2 regions of the Massilia sp. DJPM01 genome follow, and region 2 is predicted to be linked to the other one. Evidence: predicted binding sites of a transcription regulator. Region 2 holds the regulator's gene; the other holds the start of a gene.

Region 1 (9,021 bases), on a different contig from region 2:
ATAACCACAAGCTGATCAAAGAGATCGAAAACCTCGAGCACAAGTCGCGCCGTCTCGACGTGCTGGTCGACGACCATTTGATCGCCGCGTTCTACGACAAGCTCATTCCGACCGATGTGGTCAACGGTGCGGGCTTCGAGAAGTGGCACAAGGACGCGACCTTCAAGGAACCCAAGCTGCTGTTCCTGAACCGCGACGAATTGATGCGCCACGAGGCGGCCGGGGTAACCACCGAGTTGTTCCCGAAAATGATGTCGGTGACCGGCATCGAGATGCAGCTCACCTACCACTTCGAGCCGGGCAGCCTGCGCGACGGGGTCACGCTGGCGGTGCCGCTGTTTGCGCTGAACCAGTTGCCGCGCGAGCGCGCCGACTGGCTGGTGCCGGGCATGCTCAAGGAGAAGGTGCATCTGCTGTTGAAATCGCTGCCGCAGAAGCTGCGCCGCCATTGCGTGCCGCTGCCCGATTACGCGGCGCGCTTTTGCGAACGCGTGCACGAGGCGGGCAAGTTCGGGCGCGGTGACCTGATCGACGCGATCATCGCCGATATCCGCTCGCAAACGAGCCTGATGGTGATGACGACCGACTTCAAGCCCGAAACGCTGCCGGCGCATCACTTCATGAATTTCAAGGTGATCGACGAGCACGGACGCCAGCTCGACATGGGACGCAATCTGGCGACCTTGCAGGCTGAATTTGGCGGGCAGGCGCGCCAGAGCTTCCAGAAGCTGGCGGAAGTGTCGATTCCGGCGGCGCCGGGCAAGGTGCAGGCGACGGCCACGAGCGTTTCGGCGGCTGCGCCGGCGTCATCGGCGGCAGGTTCGGCCTCGGCCTCGCAGGCGAATGCGCCCAAGGTCAGCCAGCACACCGGCCTGACCTCGTGGACCTTCGGCGAATTGCCGGAGCTGCTGGAAATCGTGCAAGGCAAGCTGACCCTGATCGGCTTTCCGGCGCTGGTCGACAAGCAGACCCACTGCGACCTGGAAGTGTTCGACGACCCGACCGTGGCTACCGCGACCCACCGCATCGGCCTGCGCCGCCTGTTTGCGTTGCAGTTCAAGGAGCAGATCAAGTTTGTTGAGAAGAACATTCCTGGTCTGCAGCAGATGGGCATGCAGTTCATGGCGATGGGCTCGCAGGAAGAGTTGCGCGACCAGATTATCCAGAAAGCGATCGATATCGCCTGCCTGCAAGATCCGCTGCCGACCGACGCGGCCTCGTTCAACAAGCGCAAGGACGAAGGCAAGTCACGCCTGACCTTGCTGGTGAACGAGATTGCACGCCTGGTGTCGCAGGTGTTGACCGAGTTCCATGGCTTGCCCAAGAAGCTGCAAGGCGTGCAGGCGCAGGCCGCGGCCGACATGCAGTCGCAGTTGCAGGGGCTGGTGCACAAGCGCTTCCTGATCGATAACGATTACGCCCAGCTGGCGCATTTCCCGCGCTATCTCAAGGCGATTAATGTGCGGCTCGAAAAACTGCGTGCCGATCCCGCACGCGACGCCAAGTTGATGGCCGAGTGGACCCAGTCCGCCAGCCACTTCATGCGCGCCGCGCGCGACCGTCTGGCGGGGAAGAACACCGATCCCAAGATGGTGGAGTTCCGCTGGATGCTCGAAGAACTGCGCGTGTCGCTGTATGCGCAGGAATTGCGCACGCCAATGCCGGTGTCGGCCAAGCGCCTGCAAAAGGTGTGGGAGTCGATGCAGCGCTGATCCAGGCGCAGGCGTGCGGAAGACACAGGCATGCGGAAGCCACAGGCGTGCGGAAGCCACAGGCGTGCGGAAGCCACAGGCGTGCGGAAGCCACAGGCATGCGGAAGCCACAGGCATGCGGAAGCCACAGGCATGCGTCTTATCCAGGTTGAGGCTCAGACGTACGGAAGCCGCAGGGCGCCACGCGTGGACACTTTTGGCTGGCGTGCCCGGCTATCCGCGCGTGTCGCACGGGTGCGCGCGCGGGCGCCGCACTGGCGCCCGCGCCGTCAGCGCTTATTCGTCAAGCACGCTTCATAGTCCGGCACCCATGCCGCTCGTGCCCGAGCTGCCGCTCATCGTGCTCGTGCCTGCGCCGCTCATGCCGGACTGCGTGGCCGTACCCATGCCGCCGCCGGTGCTGTTGTCGATGCCGTAAAACCCGTGTATCTGGTTGGCCCAGCCGACATCGCTCATGTCCGGCCAGGCATCGGGATCGAAGCCGGGCGCGTTTTTCAGGCGCTCCTTCTCCACATTGAGCACGAAGCGCTTGTTGACGGTGTCGAGGTGCAACGCTTGCCACGGCACCGCAAACAGTTTTTCGCCCAGCCCCAGCATGCCGCCGAAGGCCAGCACCGCATACGCGACTTGCCCGCTGCGCATGTCGAGCATGATTTCCTTGATCTCGCCCAGATCGTCTTCCTGGGCATTGACCACGTTGTCGCCGATCAGGGTATCGGCGCCCATCAGGGCAGGGCCCGGACCGGCGCTGCCTTTGTACATGCCATATTTGTCGCGCTCTGTGTAATTCATCTCGTTCTCCTGGTGTTTTTGGGTATGCGGACCTCGCCGGCCGCAGTCCTTATGCAAACAGACTAGGTTTTTGCGCAAGCCGTTCTTTGATATGCCTCAATGGTGTCGGCCCGCACGCGTCTCCCACCGATGTTGCTTTTTTGTTCATCGGACCCGCTAAGCGGCGCAACGCACGGAGCAGCGCCATGGGTCCACGCTATGCTGGTTGAAAGGAGCCCGTCACCATGTTCGTCACCGCACGCTGCAATCACGCCGGCCCGCTCGGCAAACCGATTCCCACCCGCGCGTCCGCCGCCCTCCTGTGGGCCCGCCTGCACCAGCGCGTGATGGTGCGTTTGCGATGGTAAAGTCGAGCGCCCCCTTGCTGCGCAGCCTGATGCGCGTGGGGAAAAAACAGCAACGCTCGGCCGCGCGCCTGCTCACGGCCCTGTTCGCGCCGCCCAAGCCCGCGCCCAAAGCGCGCGCCCAACCGAAACCCGCCTCCACAAGCGCGTCCACGCCCGCGCAGAAACCCAGACCCGTTGCCACAAGCGCGCCCAAACCCGCGCCGAAACCCAGACCCGCCGCCACGGCCGCATCCACGCCGAAACCCAAACCAGCGCCGCGCGCCGCGCCGGCAGCTTTGCTGAAAGACGCGCCAGCGCCGGGCAAGTGGCTCACTGCGCGCTACGCTGGCCAGAGCGGACAAGTGCTGCGCCCGATGAGTTACTGGCTGTATCTGCCCGATGGCGCGCCGCCGCTCTCGGGCTGGCCGCTGATCGTCATGCTGCACGGCTGCGAGCAGAGCGCCACCCAGTTTGCCCAGGGCACGCGCATGAACCAGATGGCGCAAAAAGCCGGCTATGCCGTGCTGTACCCGCAACAATCGCTCGCTGCCCATCCGCGCCGTTGCTGGAAATGGTATGACCGCGCTACCCAGCAGGGCGGCGGCGATGTGCCGGTGATTGTCGGCATGATCGGCCAGGTGCTGGCCGCGTACGGCCTGGACCGCTCGCGGGTGTTTATCTGCGGGATGTCGGCGGGAGCGGGCATGGCCAATATCGTCGCGCTCAACCATCCGGAGCTGTTCGCCGGGCTCGGGCTGCATTCCGGGCCCCTGTATGGCGCGGGGCACAGCACGGTCGGGGCGCTCGGGGTCATGCAACATGGCAATGGCGCGCGGGTCGACAGCGCCATCGCCGAGGTGCTCGAACGGCGCCCGGGCTTTCCATCCATGCCGACCATCCTGATCCAGGGCGACGACGACCGGGTGGTGCGGCCGGTTAACCAGGTGCACTTGCGGCGCCAGGCGATGCTGCTCAATGATTTGCCGGCGGCGACGCCGGTGCGGGTGGCGCACAAGGCGGGCGGGCGCAGCGGCTTGCCGCACCAGCTGCACGATGTGTATCGCGGACGCAAGCTGATGCTGCGCGTGGCCCAGATCGCCCAGCTGCAGCATGCCTGGAGCGGGGGCGACGCGCGCCTGTCGTTCAATTCGGCGGCAGGGCCGGATGCCAGCAAGATGCTGGTCGATTTTTTCGGCAAGCACCGGCGTTGACCTTGGTTTGTTTCTGGGCAATGATGCGCACCTATTCATCCCTGCCGGAATCCATCCATGCGCCACTGGTATGCAAATCTAGACAAGAAAAATGTTTTCGCGACCGGCGTCGGATTGGTGGCGCTCTGCGGGTTGATTGTTGCCTTGATTTTTACGTTCCTGCCCGAGTCCGAGCATATAGTGGGGAGGTCGGTATTCTGTTGCGCCGCGACGGTGCCGATGGCGCTGTATTACTGGATTGGAAAAGGCGCCGTCGAGCTGGATATCGATAGCTGGATATTCTGGCTGGGGATGTTTTTTCTCGGTTCGCTGTCGTCCATCCTGTTTATCGCGATCGATTGCGGCTGGCAAAATCCTTTTAAGGCAGAAATAGCGTCATGCCAGCCTGGCCCGATCGGTGGCATGTTCACGCTTGGTGCAGTGGTCATGACCCTCATGTCCTTGCCCGGGGCCTTGCGGGCATGGCTGCTAAGGAGATGATGTCTCTCAGAAAAATTTCTAATCAGAGGTCTGACCCCGGTTGCAGCGAAAAATTGCTAATTAGAGCTTTGACCCCGGTTGTAGGAGGACGCTGGTACGCACGATAGGCCTTGCCAAATTGGTAGTGACAGAGTACTGTATAAACATACAGTATTTTTTGTTGATCTGACCATGAGCTCCCCTGATTTCCTTGCCGCGCCCGAGACCTTGCATCCCGCCCTGTGGCGCGCTTCCCAGCTGGCCCATGCCGGCACGCGCTGTGTCGACAGCGGCCATCCCACCCTGTCGCCCCAGTTGCCCGGCGGCGGCTGGCCCAGCGGCTGCCTGGTCGAACTGCTGCTGCAGCAAAGCGGCATCGGCGAATTGCGCCTGCTGCGCCCGGCCCTGGCCAGGGTGGCCGAGCGCCGCATCGTGCTGCTGCAGCCACCCCATCCACCCCAGGCGCTGGCGCTGGCTGCGCTCGGGCTGCCCCCTTCGCAGATGATCTGGGTGCGCAGCGCGCGCAATGCCGATGCCTTGTGGGCGGCCGAGCAAGTGTTGCGCAGCGGTAGTTGCGGTGCGCTGCTGTTCTGGGCCAGCCATGCGCGTCCCGATGCGCTGCGCCGCCTGCACCTGGCGGCCCAGTGCGGCGAAGCCCTGTTTTTCCTGCTGCGCCCGCTCGCGGTGGCCCAGGATGCGTCGCCGGCGCCGCTGCGCCTGAGCCTGCGTCCGGCCCCCGGTGGGCTCGATATCGGTTTCGTCAAACGCCGGGGACCGCAGCGCGACGCGCCGCTGTTCCTGCCCCTGACTCCTTCTTTACTGCAACGCCATGCGACTCTGGATCGGCCTTTACCTGCCCCGGCTCCCGCTCGACGTATTCAGCCCGCACTGGTCGGCTGACGCCGCCAGCGTGGTGCTGGAACACGGGCGCGTGCTGGCCGCCTCGCCGCTGGCACGGGCGGGCGGGGTGCGCGAGGGCATGCGCCGTGGCGGCGTGCTGATGCTGCTGCCGGCGGCGCGCCTGCACGAGCGCGAGCCCGCGCGCGAGGCGGCGGCCATGCAGGCGCTGGCCATGGCGCTGCTGCAATACACGCCCCAGGTCACCCTGGCCGAGGAAGCGAGCTTGCTGATGGACGTGGGGGCCAGCCTGCGCCTGTTCGGCGGGGTGCGCGCGCTGTGCCGGCGCATCCGCGCCAGCGTGCGCGCGCTTGGCTTCAGCGCCTGTCTCCGCTGCGCGCCGACGGCGCGCGGGGCCTGGCTGCTGGCGCGCGGCGGCAGCGGCCACGCGCTCGGCATGGCATCGCTGAAACGCCGCCTCGACCTTCTGCCGGCCGCCTTGCCGCTGCCGGCGCGCCCGTTTGCCGCCTGGCTCGAGGGCATCGGCTGCCTGTCGCTGGGCCAGCTGCGGCGCCTGCCGCGGCCGGGCTTGCAGCGCCGCTGCGGCGGCGCCTTGCTGGGCGTGCTCGATGCCGCCTACGGCATGACGGCCGAGCTGTTCGACTGGATCGCCGCGCCCACCACCTTCCAGGCCCGGCTGGAATTGTTCGACCGGGTCGAGCAGGCCGATGCCCTGCTGGCCGGCGCCCACAGCCTGCTGCTGCAAATGACGGGCTGGCTGTGCGCGCACCAGCTGGCGGTGGGGCGCATCGTGCTGCTGCTCGAACACGAGCGCGGCAGGGTGGCGCGCCCGCCCACCGTGCTCGACATCATCCTGGCCGAGCCGACCTGGCGCGATGAGCATCTGGTGCGCCTGCTGCGCGAGCGCCTGGGTAGCCTGAGCCTGGAAGCGCATGTGATCGGCCTGGTGCTCGAAGCGCCCGAGGTGCAGGCCATGGCCATGCCGAGCGAGTCGCTGTTTCCCGAACCCGGCGGCAGCGAGCAGGACCAGTGGCGCATGCTCGAACTGCTGGTGGCACGCCTCGGTCCCGAGAATGTGCTGCAGGCGGCCCCGCGTGCCGATTACCGGCCCGAGCTGGCCAACCGCTGGGTGCCGGTGCAGCGCACGCGGCGCACGGCGCAGCAGCAGACGCAGCCGCAATTGCCGCCGGACTTGCTCAGCCTGCCGCGCCCGGCCTGGCTGCTGGCCAAGCCGGTGGCGCTGCTGATGCGCGATCACCGGCCGTTTTACGGCTCGCCCCTGCGCATGGCCTCGACCCCCGAGCGGATCGAGGCGGGCTGGTGGAGCCAGTCGCAGGCGCGCGATTACTTCATTGCGCAAGGGCAGGATCATGCCCATTACTGGGTCTACCGCGAGCGCATCGCCGGCGCCGATGGCGATAGCGCGCCGCGCTGGTTCCTGCATGGCTTGTTCGGTTGAGGCAAGCGGCAGCGGTAACGCCGCCGGGGTAAGATGCCTGAATTCTTTATGGACGAGGAGGGCGCATGTACAGCGAAAAACAAGCGTTTACCGGCGCCGATGGCCACACCCTGGCGGCCCGGCTGGACGCGCCCGACGGTGCGGCGCACGCGTACGCGCTGTTTGCCCATTGTTTCACCTGTGGCAAGGACGTATTTGCGGCCAGCCGCATTGCCCAGGCCCTCACCGAGCACGGCATCGCGGTGCTGCGCTTCGATTTCACGGGGCTGGGCGCGAGCGAAGGCGATTTTGCGAATACCAATTTTTCATCGAATGTGCAGGATCTGGTGGCTGCCGCCGCTTTCATGCGCGGCGCGCTCAAGGCGCCCGAGATCCTCATCGGACACAGCCTGGGTGGCGCCGCCGTGCTGGCCGCCGCCGCCAGCATCGACGAGGTGCGCGCCGTCGTGACCATCGGTGCGCCCAGCGATCCCGCGCATGTCAGCGGCCTGTTCCGGGACCAGCTCGGGCTGATCGAAGCCGATGGCGAGGCCCTGGTGCAACTGGCCGGGCGGCCGTTTACCATCAAGCGCCAGTTCTTGCGCGATGCCGCCGAGCAGAATCTGAACGCCAGCACGAGCCAGCTCAAGCGCCCCTTGATGGTCATGCATGCGCCGCAGGATTGCACGGTCGGGATTGAAAATGCGCTGCATATTTTCCAGGCGGCCAAGCATCCCAAGAGTTTCGTGTCGCTCGACGATGCCGATCATTTGCTCACGAGCAGGGACGATGCGGTATGGGTGGCGGGGATGATTGCGGCGTGGAGCGCGCGCTATGTGAGCGCGTAGGAGGAGAGCGATGCCGCTGCCGGCTGCGAGCGAAGCAGGGTTCGCGGGAATGCGCGCCACGGCGTACATTCAAGACATCGTTGCTCGAGATCGTTAACTTGGATTGCTGCGGGGCGCCGAGCCCTGCGCGGGCAGGACGGCTTGGAAGTCAAGGGGCATGCAGCACGGCGCGCGCCCTGTTTCAAGCGGCGCGGCAAGGTTGTCGGAGGGGGACGTGCTTTATTCGTCGTCGAATTCTTCGGCCAGGTTCTTCCAGCCCTTGAGCTTGGCGAAGGCGCTGAATTCCTCGGGCGCTTCCAGTACGATCAGCTTGCGCTCTTGCAGGCCCGGGTCGCTGTGCGCAAAGTTCGGCCCCACGTAGCCCAGCGCGCGCAGGCGGTCGATGATGTTGCCGACGAGGACCTTGTCCTTGTACAGCCCACCTTCGATCGGCGCGGCGAAGTCCACGTACACGTCAATAATCCCGTATCCCTCGTCGAAAATGCGGATCGCCTTGACGTCGTGGGAATGGCTGCTGCTGTCGCTGGCCTTGAACGGGCCGCTCAGCTGGATGTCGGTATCGGTAGTCATAAGGCGCAGCATAGCACCATCAGCGCGACACGGTATTGCGCCCCTTGTGCTTGGCCCGGTACAGCGCCTGGTCGCCCCGCTCGTAGGCCGCACCTTGCGCAAGGACATCGTCGGCATCGTGCGGATACAGGAATGCCAGCCCGATCGACAAGGTCACCGTGCCATACGGATCGTTGGCCAGGTGGGGGATGGCCTCGGCTGCCAGCGCCGCGCGGATACGCTCGGCCAGCTCCACGCTTTCCTCTTCGGTGTTGGCGGTAAACAGGCAGGCGAATTCATCGCCGCCGAGGCGGAACGCCAGGTCGCCCGGCCGGGTCAGGGTGTGCCGGATCGCCTGCGCCACGGCGGCCAGCACCACGTCGCCCTGCGGATGGCCGTGCGTGTCGTTGTACCCCTTGAAACGGTCGACGTCGGCCAGCAGCAAGGTCAGCAGGCGTTGATCGCGCTGCGCGCGCCGCTGCTCTTCCACGAAACGCATATTGAAATAGCGCCGGTTCTTGAGCCCCGTCAATTCGTCGTTCAGGCTGTCGGCCTGGGCCGTCCGCACGTCCGTGATGTCGGTCGACACCGCGCAGGTGGCAATCACGGCGCCACTCTCGTCGAACAAGGGAAACTTGACCGTGGCATAGGTGTGCGGGGAGCGGTCGCGGTGGTACACGGTTTCTTCTTCGTGGATGGGGCTCCGTTCGGCGGCGGCGCGCAGGTCGTTGCGCCATAACTGCTCGGCAATATCCGGCGGGAACAGGTCGAACACCTTGCGGCCCACGAAGGCGGCCGCATCGTAGCCGTCCAGGACCTCGAAGTGGC
Region 2 (9,021 bases):
GCTTTCAGCGTAGCCCTTGCCGGTTTTTTCGCGAATCAGCTTGTCCATCGCCGCCGCCGTGGCGTGGTCCGGATGGGTCTTGGTTTGCCGTTGTCCCGCCGCGCCCACCTTGCCGTAGCGGACATGGACATCGCAGCCGTCCTGGTCGACTTCCCGGAATTTGTCGGACGCGCCCTGGTCATAGTCGAAACGTCGCAATGGGCGTCCTAACTGGGCTTGAAGGAAAGAGGGGGGCGGCTACCGGCGCGCGCCGCACTCTTGTTTCGCTTGCTCATAAGTAGTGATAAGTGTTGCAAAAAATAATACTTTACGGCAAAGCGGTGTCCCTGTCGAGCCGCACCAATCCGGTTATGATGCGCATCCGGACATCCCATCGTGAGACGTGCAATGAAGAAATCCCTGTTTTGCCTGGCATTGATGCTGGGCGGCGTGGCGCAAGCGGACGAGCTGGCCGACGCCAACGCCTTGTTCGCGAAAAAATCGTATCCGCAAGCGCTGCAGCTCTACACCAAGCTGGCCAACGCCGGCAATGCCGAAGCCCAGTTGCACATGGGCGAAATGTATTTTTACGGCGAGGCGGGGACGGTGGACCTGGCCAAGGCCGAAGCCTGGTTCAAGAAATCGGCGGCCAAGGGCAACAAGACCGCCGCCGGCTCGCTCGCGATGATCAACAAGCGCGCAACGCGGCGCGCCGAGCTTGATTACTGGATATCCAAATACGATGGCGCCGAGCTCAGCGCGGGCCAGTTCCGCTGCCCGGTGCCGCGCATTCCGGCCATGTCGAAGCAGAACGATGAAATCGAGAGCGTGTCGGCCAAGGTCGCGGCCTGGCAGGATTGCTACAACGGCTTCGTGCGCAACCTCAACGAGGCCAGTCCGCTGACCAAGCGCATTCCCAAGGAGGTGGCCGACCTGCTGACCAAGGACGAAGCCGAACAGTCGCGCGTGCATCTGGAAGGCGTGTATGCCGGCATCGCCGAAAACGCCAAGGTCTCGGCCAAGCTGGTGCTGGCCGACTTCGGCGCCTGGCGCAGTGCCACCGACGCCTATATCAAGGAACACAACCGGATCGTCACCGAAGCGGCGACGACGGCGCCGCGCAAGGGCGACTAGACGGCACGGGCGCAGTGGAACAGCGCCCGCACGCTCAGTTCCAGCTGCGCATCAATCCTACCGCGAGGCCTTCGAGCGCGAACTCGTCGGTCGCCGGATCGACATGGATGACCTTGAAGTCCGGATTTTCCGGCAGCAGTTCGATCAGCGAGCCGGTCTTTTTGTAGCGCTTGACGGTGACATCGTCACCGATCCGGGCCACCACGATCTGGCCATTCTTGGCGCTGTCGACCTTTTTGACGGCCAGCAGGTCGCCATCCATGATGCCGGCGTCGCGCATCGACCAGCCACGCACCTTGAGCAGGAAATCGGGACGCGCCGAGAACATCGCCGGGTCCACGCTGTAGGTCGCTTCCACATGCTCCTGCGCGAGGATGGGCGAACCGGCAGCCACGCGCCCAACCAGCGGCAGCGATATCAGCAGGTTCGGCGGCGGCATGGCAATGGCGTCGACGCTGGCGCCGATCAGGCGGATGCCGCGCGAGGTGCCGGGCGAAATTTCGATGGCGCCCTTGCGCGCGAGCGCCTGCAGATGCTCTTCGGCCGCGTTGGCCGACTTGAAGCCCAGTTCATTGGCGATCTCGGCACGGGTGGGAGGAAAGCCCGTGTTCTCGATCGCATCCTTGATCAGGTTGAGGATTTGTTCTTGCCGTGGTGTGAGCTTGATCATCGGTATGCGGGACTGTGTATATGGACAGACTGTATTTTTGTACAGTATTTCGCGCAATGCAAGGGTTAATTGGCCGAACAGGCGAATTATTTGCGATGGGCGCTGTCCAACAAGCAGCGGAGGAGGTGCGTCATGGGTCGGCGTGAGGTTCCACGGGTGAGTTATGAGGAGGATTTTGTGCTGTGGCTTGAGCCGCAAGTGAGTTTGTTGCGCGCGCGCCAGTTCGGGCAGCTTGATATCGACAATCTGGTAGAGGAGCTTGAGGGCATGACCGGCCGTGATCGCAGGGAGCTAAGCAGCCGCCTGAAGGTGGTGGCGATTCACCTGCTTGAGTGCCAATATCAGCCCAAGCGTAAGTCAAGCAGCTGGCTAAATACGCTTGCCCACCAGCGTGACGAAATCGCACAGTTGTTGCAAGACAGTCCCAGTCTTGTTCGTGACATTCCAGCACTTGCCAGGCGCCGCTATCGGCAAGCCGTACTGGCTGCGGCGCGAGAAACCCGCCTGCCCCCAAAGGCATTTCCAACCGAACTCCCCTACAGCGCAGCCCAACTGCTGGACGACGACTTCGTGCCGTGAACAGTGCCCGATCGCACAAGTGCCGCACTGCGTCCTTGATTGTTGCTGCATTACACGCTATAATTGCCGGCTTTCCCTTCCCACACTCGTCTTGACGCCGAGGTGGGCATTTGTTTAAACGTCCCTAAGGAGTTATGCATGCGTCATTATGAAATCGTTTTTATCGTCCACCCGGACCAAAGCGAGCAAGTCCCGGCGATGATCGAACGCTACAAAGCCAGCGTAACCACGCGCGGCGGTTCGGTTCACCGTGTTGAAGACTGGGGCCGTCGTCAGATGGCTTACTCGATCCAGAAGCTGCCAAAAGCGCACTACATCTGCCTGAACATCGAATGCGACAACGAGACCCTCGTGGAACTCGAAACCGCGTTCAAATTCAATGATGCCGTGCTGCGTCACCTCACCGTTAAGATGAAGAAGGCTGAAACCGCGCCGTCGCCGATGATGAAATCGGTACAACGTGAAGACGCAGCCAAGAGCCACCGCACTGAAGCCCCTGCTCCTGCAGCCGCTCCAGCGCCAGCTCCAGCCGCAGCAGCGTAATTGTTGACCGGGATCCCTGAACGCGACTTGACCTCACCCCGGTGAATCAACTCCAGTTCGTAGCCCTGATTTGCGAGCGCGACGTATTGCGCTATACCCCGGCCGGCGTGCCGATCGTGACCGCCACTCTGATGCACAGTTCGCAGCAGATGGAAGCAGGGGTAGCCAGGTTGGTCGAATTCGACATCACCGCGCTTGCCGCGGGCGAGATTTCGGGACGATTCAGCCAGGCCGAATTGGGCGCCGTGCATCAGTTCACGGGATTTTTGGCCAAGAAGAACCGCAGCAGCAAAAGCCTGGTGTTTCACATCATTGATTTCTGTGCCGCCGCCTGACGCGACAGCACATTTTTAGATACAGGAGCCTCAAATGGCATTCGGTAAAAAATTCGACAAGAACAAGCTCAAGCTTAAAGAAAAGCGCAAACAACAGAACCCACTGTTCAAGCGTAAGAAATTCTGCCGCTTCACCGCAGCAAACGTTGAACAGGTCGACTACAAAGACGTAGACACCCTGAAAGACTTCGTCCAGGAAAACGGCAAGATCATGCCAGCACGCCTGACCGGTACCAAGGCGCACTACCAGCGCCAGGTTGACACCGCAATCAAGCGCGCCCGCTACCTCGCGCTGCTGCCATACACCGATCTGCACCACGCTTAATCGCTGCGGATAAACTGGAGAAACTCTATGCAAATCATTCTGTTGGAAAAAGTTGTTAACGTCGGCAACCTGGGCGATGTTGTTAAAGTCAAAGACGGTTACGCACGTAACTTCCTGATCCCGCAACGCATGGCTCGCCGTGCTACCGCATCGGCCGTCGCTGAATTTGAAGTCAAGCGCGCCGAACTGGAAAAAGCAGCAGCTGCCAAGCTGGCCGCTTCCCAGGCCCAAGGCGACAAGCTGGGCGGCATGACCATCTCGATCGCTCAAAAAGCGGGCGTCGATGGCCGTCTGTTCGGTTCGGTCACCAACTTCGACATCGCTGAAGCGCTGACGAAAGCTGGTTTCGCTGTAGAAAAAGCGCAAGTACGCATGCCTACCGGCCCGCTGAAAACGACTGGCGAGCACGCTGTTGCAGTCGCCCTGCACACCGACGTCGTTGTCGAGATCACCATCGCTGTTGTTGGCGAAGCTGCCTAAGCGACATCAAGTCATATTGTTGCCTTGCAAGCATCATGCTTGCAAGGCAACTACAAAAAAGCCGGGTTTTCCCGGCTTTTTTTACGCCCGAATCTCCCCAATTATGTCAGCCAGTTGACCCGAAGCAGGTATAATTCGCGCCATGAACGCACCATCCGATCCGCAGCTAGACGCTCTCCGCATCCCGCCCCATTCCATCGAAGCAGAACAATCTGTGATCGGTGGTTTGCTGCGCGATAACGCCGCGTTCGACCGCATTGCCGACATGATGCATGCGGACGACTTCTACCGCTACGATCACCGCATCATCTTCGAGCAGATCGTCAAGCTGATCAACCAGTCGAAACCGGCCGACGTGATCACCGTGTTCGAGGCGCTCTCCAACATCGCCAAGGCCGAGGATGTGGGTGGCTTGCAGTACCTGAACGCGATGGCGCAGAACACGCCGTCGGCGGCCAACATCCGGCGCTACGCCGAGATCGTGCGCGACCGCGGCGTGCTGCGCAAACTGATCACCGTGGCCGACGAAATTTCCGGCAATGCGTTCAACCCGCAAGGCAAGGAAGTCAAGCAGATGCTCGACGAAGCCGAGTCCAAGATCTTCGCCATCGCCGAACAGGGCGCGCGCGGATCGCAAGGCTGGCTCGCGGTGCAGCCGCTGCTCACGCAGGTGGTCGAGCGTATCGATGAACTGTACAGCCGCGACAACCAGAGCGAAATCACGGGCGTGCCGACCGGCTTCATCGACCTTGACCGCATGACCTCCGGCCTGCAGCCGGGCGACCTGGTGATCGTGGCCGGCCGTCCATCGATGGGCAAGACCGCGTTCTCGGTCAACATCGGCGAGAACGTGGCGATCGAAGCCGGCTTGCCGGTCGCGATCTTTTCGATGGAGATGGGCGGCACCCAGCTGGCCATGCGTATGCTCGGTTCGGTCGGCCAGCTCGACCAGCACCGCCTGCGCACCGGCCGCCTGAACGACGAAGACTGGCCGCGCCTGACGCACGCGATCCAGAAAATGAACGATGCCCAGCTGTACATCGACGAGACCCCGGCATTGAATCCGATCGAGCTGCGCGCGCGCTCGCGCCGCCTGTCGCGCCAGTGCGGCAAGCTTGGCCTGATCATCATCGACTACATCCAGCTCATGACGGGCAGCCAGCCGGGCGACAACCGCGCCTCGGAGATTTCCGAGATTTCGCGTAGCCTGAAAGGCCTGGCGAAAGAGCTGCACTGTCCCGTGATCGCCCTGTCGCAGCTGAACCGGTCGCTGGAACAACGCCCCAACAAACGTCCCATCATGTCCGACTTGCGCGAATCGGGCGCTATCGAGCAGGATGCCGACGTCATCATCTTCCTGTATCGCGATGAAGTCTACAACCCGGATTCGCCCGACAAGGGCACCGCGGAGATCATCATCGGCAAACAGCGTAATGGCCCGATTGGCTCGATACGACTGACCTGGATCGGACAGTACACCAAATTCGGTAACTACAGCGGTAACCTGGCGGTCTACCAGGGCGACTAAATCACGATGCCGCCGCCACGAGCGGCGGCCTTCTGCAGTATCAATTACGCTTTAACGCGCTTTAACGGAGAAACCATGTTTGGACGCCTGATGCCCACCGAGGGCAAATTTTTTGAGCTCTTCAACCAGCACGCTGCACTGTGCGTGAAGGGCGCGCATGAAATGGTTGGCCTGATGACCAACTTCGACGATCTCGAAAACCGCGTCCACGCGATCGAAAGCATCGAAAAGCAAGCCGACAAGATCACCTACGCCACGGTCGACATGCTGCACAAGACCTTCATCACCCCGATCGACCGCGACGACATCCACAAGCTGATCACGCGCATGGACGACATCCTCGACCTGATGGAAGATGCGGCGCAGACGGTTTCGCTGTACGACCTGAAAGCGGTGACGCCGGAAGCGAAGCGCCTGGCCGAACTGTGCCTGGCCTGCTGCCAGAAAGTCGAGCAAGCCGTCGGCCTGCTGCACAACATGGACAACTCGCAAAAGATCGTCGCCATCTGCGAAGAGATCGACCGCCTCGAATCGGACGCCGACCATGTCATGCGCGCCGCCATGTCGAAGCTGTTCCGCGATGAACCGGACGTGCGCAACCTGATCAAGCTCAAAGCAATCTACGAGATCCTCGAAACCGTCACCGACCGCTGCGAGGATGTTGCCAACATCATCGAAGGCATCATCGTCGAAAACGCGTAAGCGGGACGAGCATGGAACATATCCAAATCAGCATTTACGTGCTCGGCATGTTGATCGCGCTGGCGCTGCTGTTCGACTTCATGAACGGCTTCCACGATGCGGCCAACGCGATCGCGACCGTGGTCTCGACGGGCGTGCTCAAACCGCAGAGCGCGGTGGCCATGGCTGCCGTCTTCAACTTCATCGCCATCGGCGTGGTCGGCCTGCACGTGGCCACCACCCTGAGCAAGGGCACCATCGACCCCAAGGTGGTGGACCACTACGTCATTTTCGGGGCCCTGGTCGGGGCCATCATCTGGAACCTGATCACCTGGTATTACGGCATTCCTTCCTCCTCCTCGCACGCGCTGATCGGCGGCCTGGTGGGCGCCGCGGTGGCCAAGTCCGGCACCGGTGCACTGGTTGGCGCGGGCTTGCTCAAGACCGTCATCTTCATCGTGGTCGCGCCGCTGCTCGGTTTTGCGCTGGGCTCGATCATCATGCTCATTGTGGCGTGGGTGTTCGTCAAATCGACGCCGCGCAAGGTCGATACCTGGTTCCGCCGCCTGCAGCTGGCATCGGCCGCAGCGTATAGCCTGGGCCACGGTGGCAATGACGCGCAAAAGACCATGGGCATCATCTGGATGCTGCTCATCGCCAGCGGCTACACCGACGCCGCCGACAAGGCGCCGCCGAGCTGGGTCATCATCTCGTGCTACGCGGCGATCAGCTTCGGTACGCTGTTCGGCGGCTGGCGCATCGTCAAGACCATGGGCCAGAAGATCACCAAGCTCAAACCGGTGGGCGGCTTTTGCGCCGAAACCGGCGGCGCGATCACGCTGATCCTGTCGAGCTATTTCGGTATTCCCGTCTCGACCACGCACACCATCACCGGCGCCATCGTCGGCGTGGGTTCGTCGCAGAAAATGTCGGCGGTGCGCTGGGGCGTGGCCGGCAATATCGTGTGGGCCTGGATTTTCACGATCCCGGCGTCGGCCTTCATGGCGGCGGTGGCTTGGTGGATCGGTACCCACATCATGTAAGCCAGGCACGCGCCTGACAAAAAAGAGCCGCCGGTTGCGACCTGCGGTTTTTTTTCGCCCAGCCGCTGCGGCACGCTAGCGGATGCATACCTGGCGCACCGTGCGCAGGTCGGTGATGCCCAGCAGGACCTTTTCGATGCCATCCATTTTCAGGGTCCGCATGCCGTCGTCCAGGGCGGCGGCGAGCAGGCTGGCGACCCGGCCGCGCTCTTGCAGCAGGCGCTTGATATTGTCGGTGCCGATCATCAGTTCGTGCAGGCCGACCCGGCCCAGGTAGCCGCGGTTGCACCCGGCACAGCCGCGCGCGCGAAACAGGGTGAAGTGGCCGTCACTGCCGGCATGGCGCGCGCGCCAGTCGTCCAGCACAGCGCTGCCGGCGGCGCTGGCGTGGGGCAGCTCGGCGCAGTATTCGGCCAGCAGTTGCGCCATCTCGGCATCGTCAGCGCGGTAGGGCTCCTTGCACGCGTTGCACAGGCGCCGTGCCAGGCGCTGCGCCAGTACCCCAAGCAGCGCGTCGGCGAAGTTGAACGGGTCCATGCCCATGTCGAGCAGGCGCACGATCGATTCGGGCGCGCTGTTGGTGTGCAGCGTGGCCAGCACCAGGTGCCCGGTCAGCGAGGCCTCGATGCCGATGCCGACAGTTTCGCGGTCGCGCATTTCGCCGACCATGATCACGTCCGGGTCGGCCCGCAGGAAAGCCCGCATCACGGTGGCGAAATCGAGTCCCGCCTTGCGGTTGACCTGCACCTGGCGCAGCCCTTTCTGGGTGATCTCGACCGGGTCCTCGGCGGTCCAGATCTTGGTGTCGGGCGTGTTCAGGTAGGCCAGCAGGGAGTGCAGGGTGGTGGTCTTGCCCGAGCCGGTCGGCCCGCACACGAAAAACAGGCCGTGCGGCTTGTCGACCGCCGCCCGCAGGCGCGCCAGGTTGTGCGGCAGGACACCGAGCTGGTCGAGCGCCATGGCATCGCCGTGCGGGAGGATGCGCATCACGATATCTTCGACGCCGCCGGCCGAGGGAATGGTGGCCACGCGCAGTTCGATGTCGAGCGGCCCGTATTTGCGGAACATGATCTTGCCGTCCTGCGGTTTGCGCCGCTCGGAGGTATCGAGGTCGCACATGATTTTTACGCGCGCCACCAGGGCGTTGCGGTAGCTGGCCGGGATGTCGATGTAGGGCACCAGCGCGCCGTCCTTGCGGAAGCGGATCGCCGTGCGTCCGTTGCCCGGCAGCGGCTCGATGTGGATGTCGGACACGCCCTGGCGGCGGGCATCCATGATCACCTTGTTGACCAGCTTGACCAGTTCATTCTCGACCGCCTGCGACACCGGCTGCACGGCTTCGCCGTCGCTGTCGTCGTGCGCCATGCCGGACAGGACCTCGCGCAGCGAACTGCCGTCGCTGCGCGCGGTGGTGCCGAAGAACTGGTCCAGCGTGCGCCGGAATTCGGCGCCCGTGGTCACGCACCAGGCCGGGGTGGACTTGGGGAAGACCTGGTTGACGATGCGGCTGGCGCGCACCCGTTCCGGATCGAGCGCCAGGACCAGCAGGCCGTCCTGGTTTTCGTCGAGCGGCAGCCACTGGTTTTCTTCGACGTACTGGGCCTTGAGGTTCCTGAGCAAGTACGCGGGCTTCATGCGGCCCGGCAGGAACGGCTCGTACGGCACCTTGAAGTGGCGTGCCAGCGCTTTGCCGATGGCCTCCAGCGGCACCTGAAAGTCCTTGA

Evidence for each region. Region 2 encodes LexA, which represses DNA repair genes until DNA is damaged. Its sites were predicted from a motif close to ACTGTATNNNNATACAGT; they were not measured.
Region 1: the regulator LexA is predicted to act here: its motif matches at 4,656-4,673, upstream of imuA (translesion DNA synthesis-associated protein ImuA).

The regions. Positions count from the first base shown of each region.
Region 1 is NZ_JAQOZV010000006.1:119,911-128,931, reverse strand. It holds gene hrpA (ATP-dependent RNA helicase HrpA) at 1-1,712, shown strand, start outside; gene PO883_RS06440 (PRC-barrel domain-containing protein) at 2,007-2,504, opposite strand; gene PO883_RS06435 (hypothetical protein) at 2,729-2,851, shown strand; gene PO883_RS06430 (PHB depolymerase family esterase) at 2,845-4,041, shown strand; gene PO883_RS06425 (hypothetical protein) at 4,099-4,521, shown strand; gene imuA (translesion DNA synthesis-associated protein ImuA) at 4,693-5,400, shown strand; gene PO883_RS06415 (DNA polymerase Y family protein) at 5,330-6,817, shown strand; gene PO883_RS06410 (S9 family peptidase) at 6,883-7,644, shown strand; gene PO883_RS06405 (hypothetical protein) at 7,864-8,214, opposite strand; gene PO883_RS06400 (sensor domain-containing diguanylate cyclase) at 8,234-9,021, opposite strand, start outside.
Region 2 is NZ_JAQOZV010000019.1:74,090-83,110, forward strand. It holds gene PO883_RS14335 (WGR domain-containing protein) at 1-198, opposite strand, end outside; gene PO883_RS14340 (tetratricopeptide repeat protein) at 388-1,113, shown strand; gene lexA (transcriptional repressor LexA) at 1,148-1,783, opposite strand; gene PO883_RS14350 (DUF29 domain-containing protein) at 1,916-2,362, shown strand; gene rpsF (30S ribosomal protein S6) at 2,501-2,905, shown strand; gene priB (primosomal replication protein N) at 2,947-3,240, shown strand; gene rpsR (30S ribosomal protein S18) at 3,275-3,565, shown strand; gene rplI (50S ribosomal protein L9) at 3,593-4,045, shown strand; gene PO883_RS14375 (replicative DNA helicase) at 4,188-5,573, shown strand; gene PO883_RS14380 (DUF47 domain-containing protein) at 5,649-6,275, shown strand; gene PO883_RS14385 (inorganic phosphate transporter) at 6,287-7,297, shown strand; gene PO883_RS14390 (GspE/PulE family protein) at 7,373-9,021, opposite strand, start outside.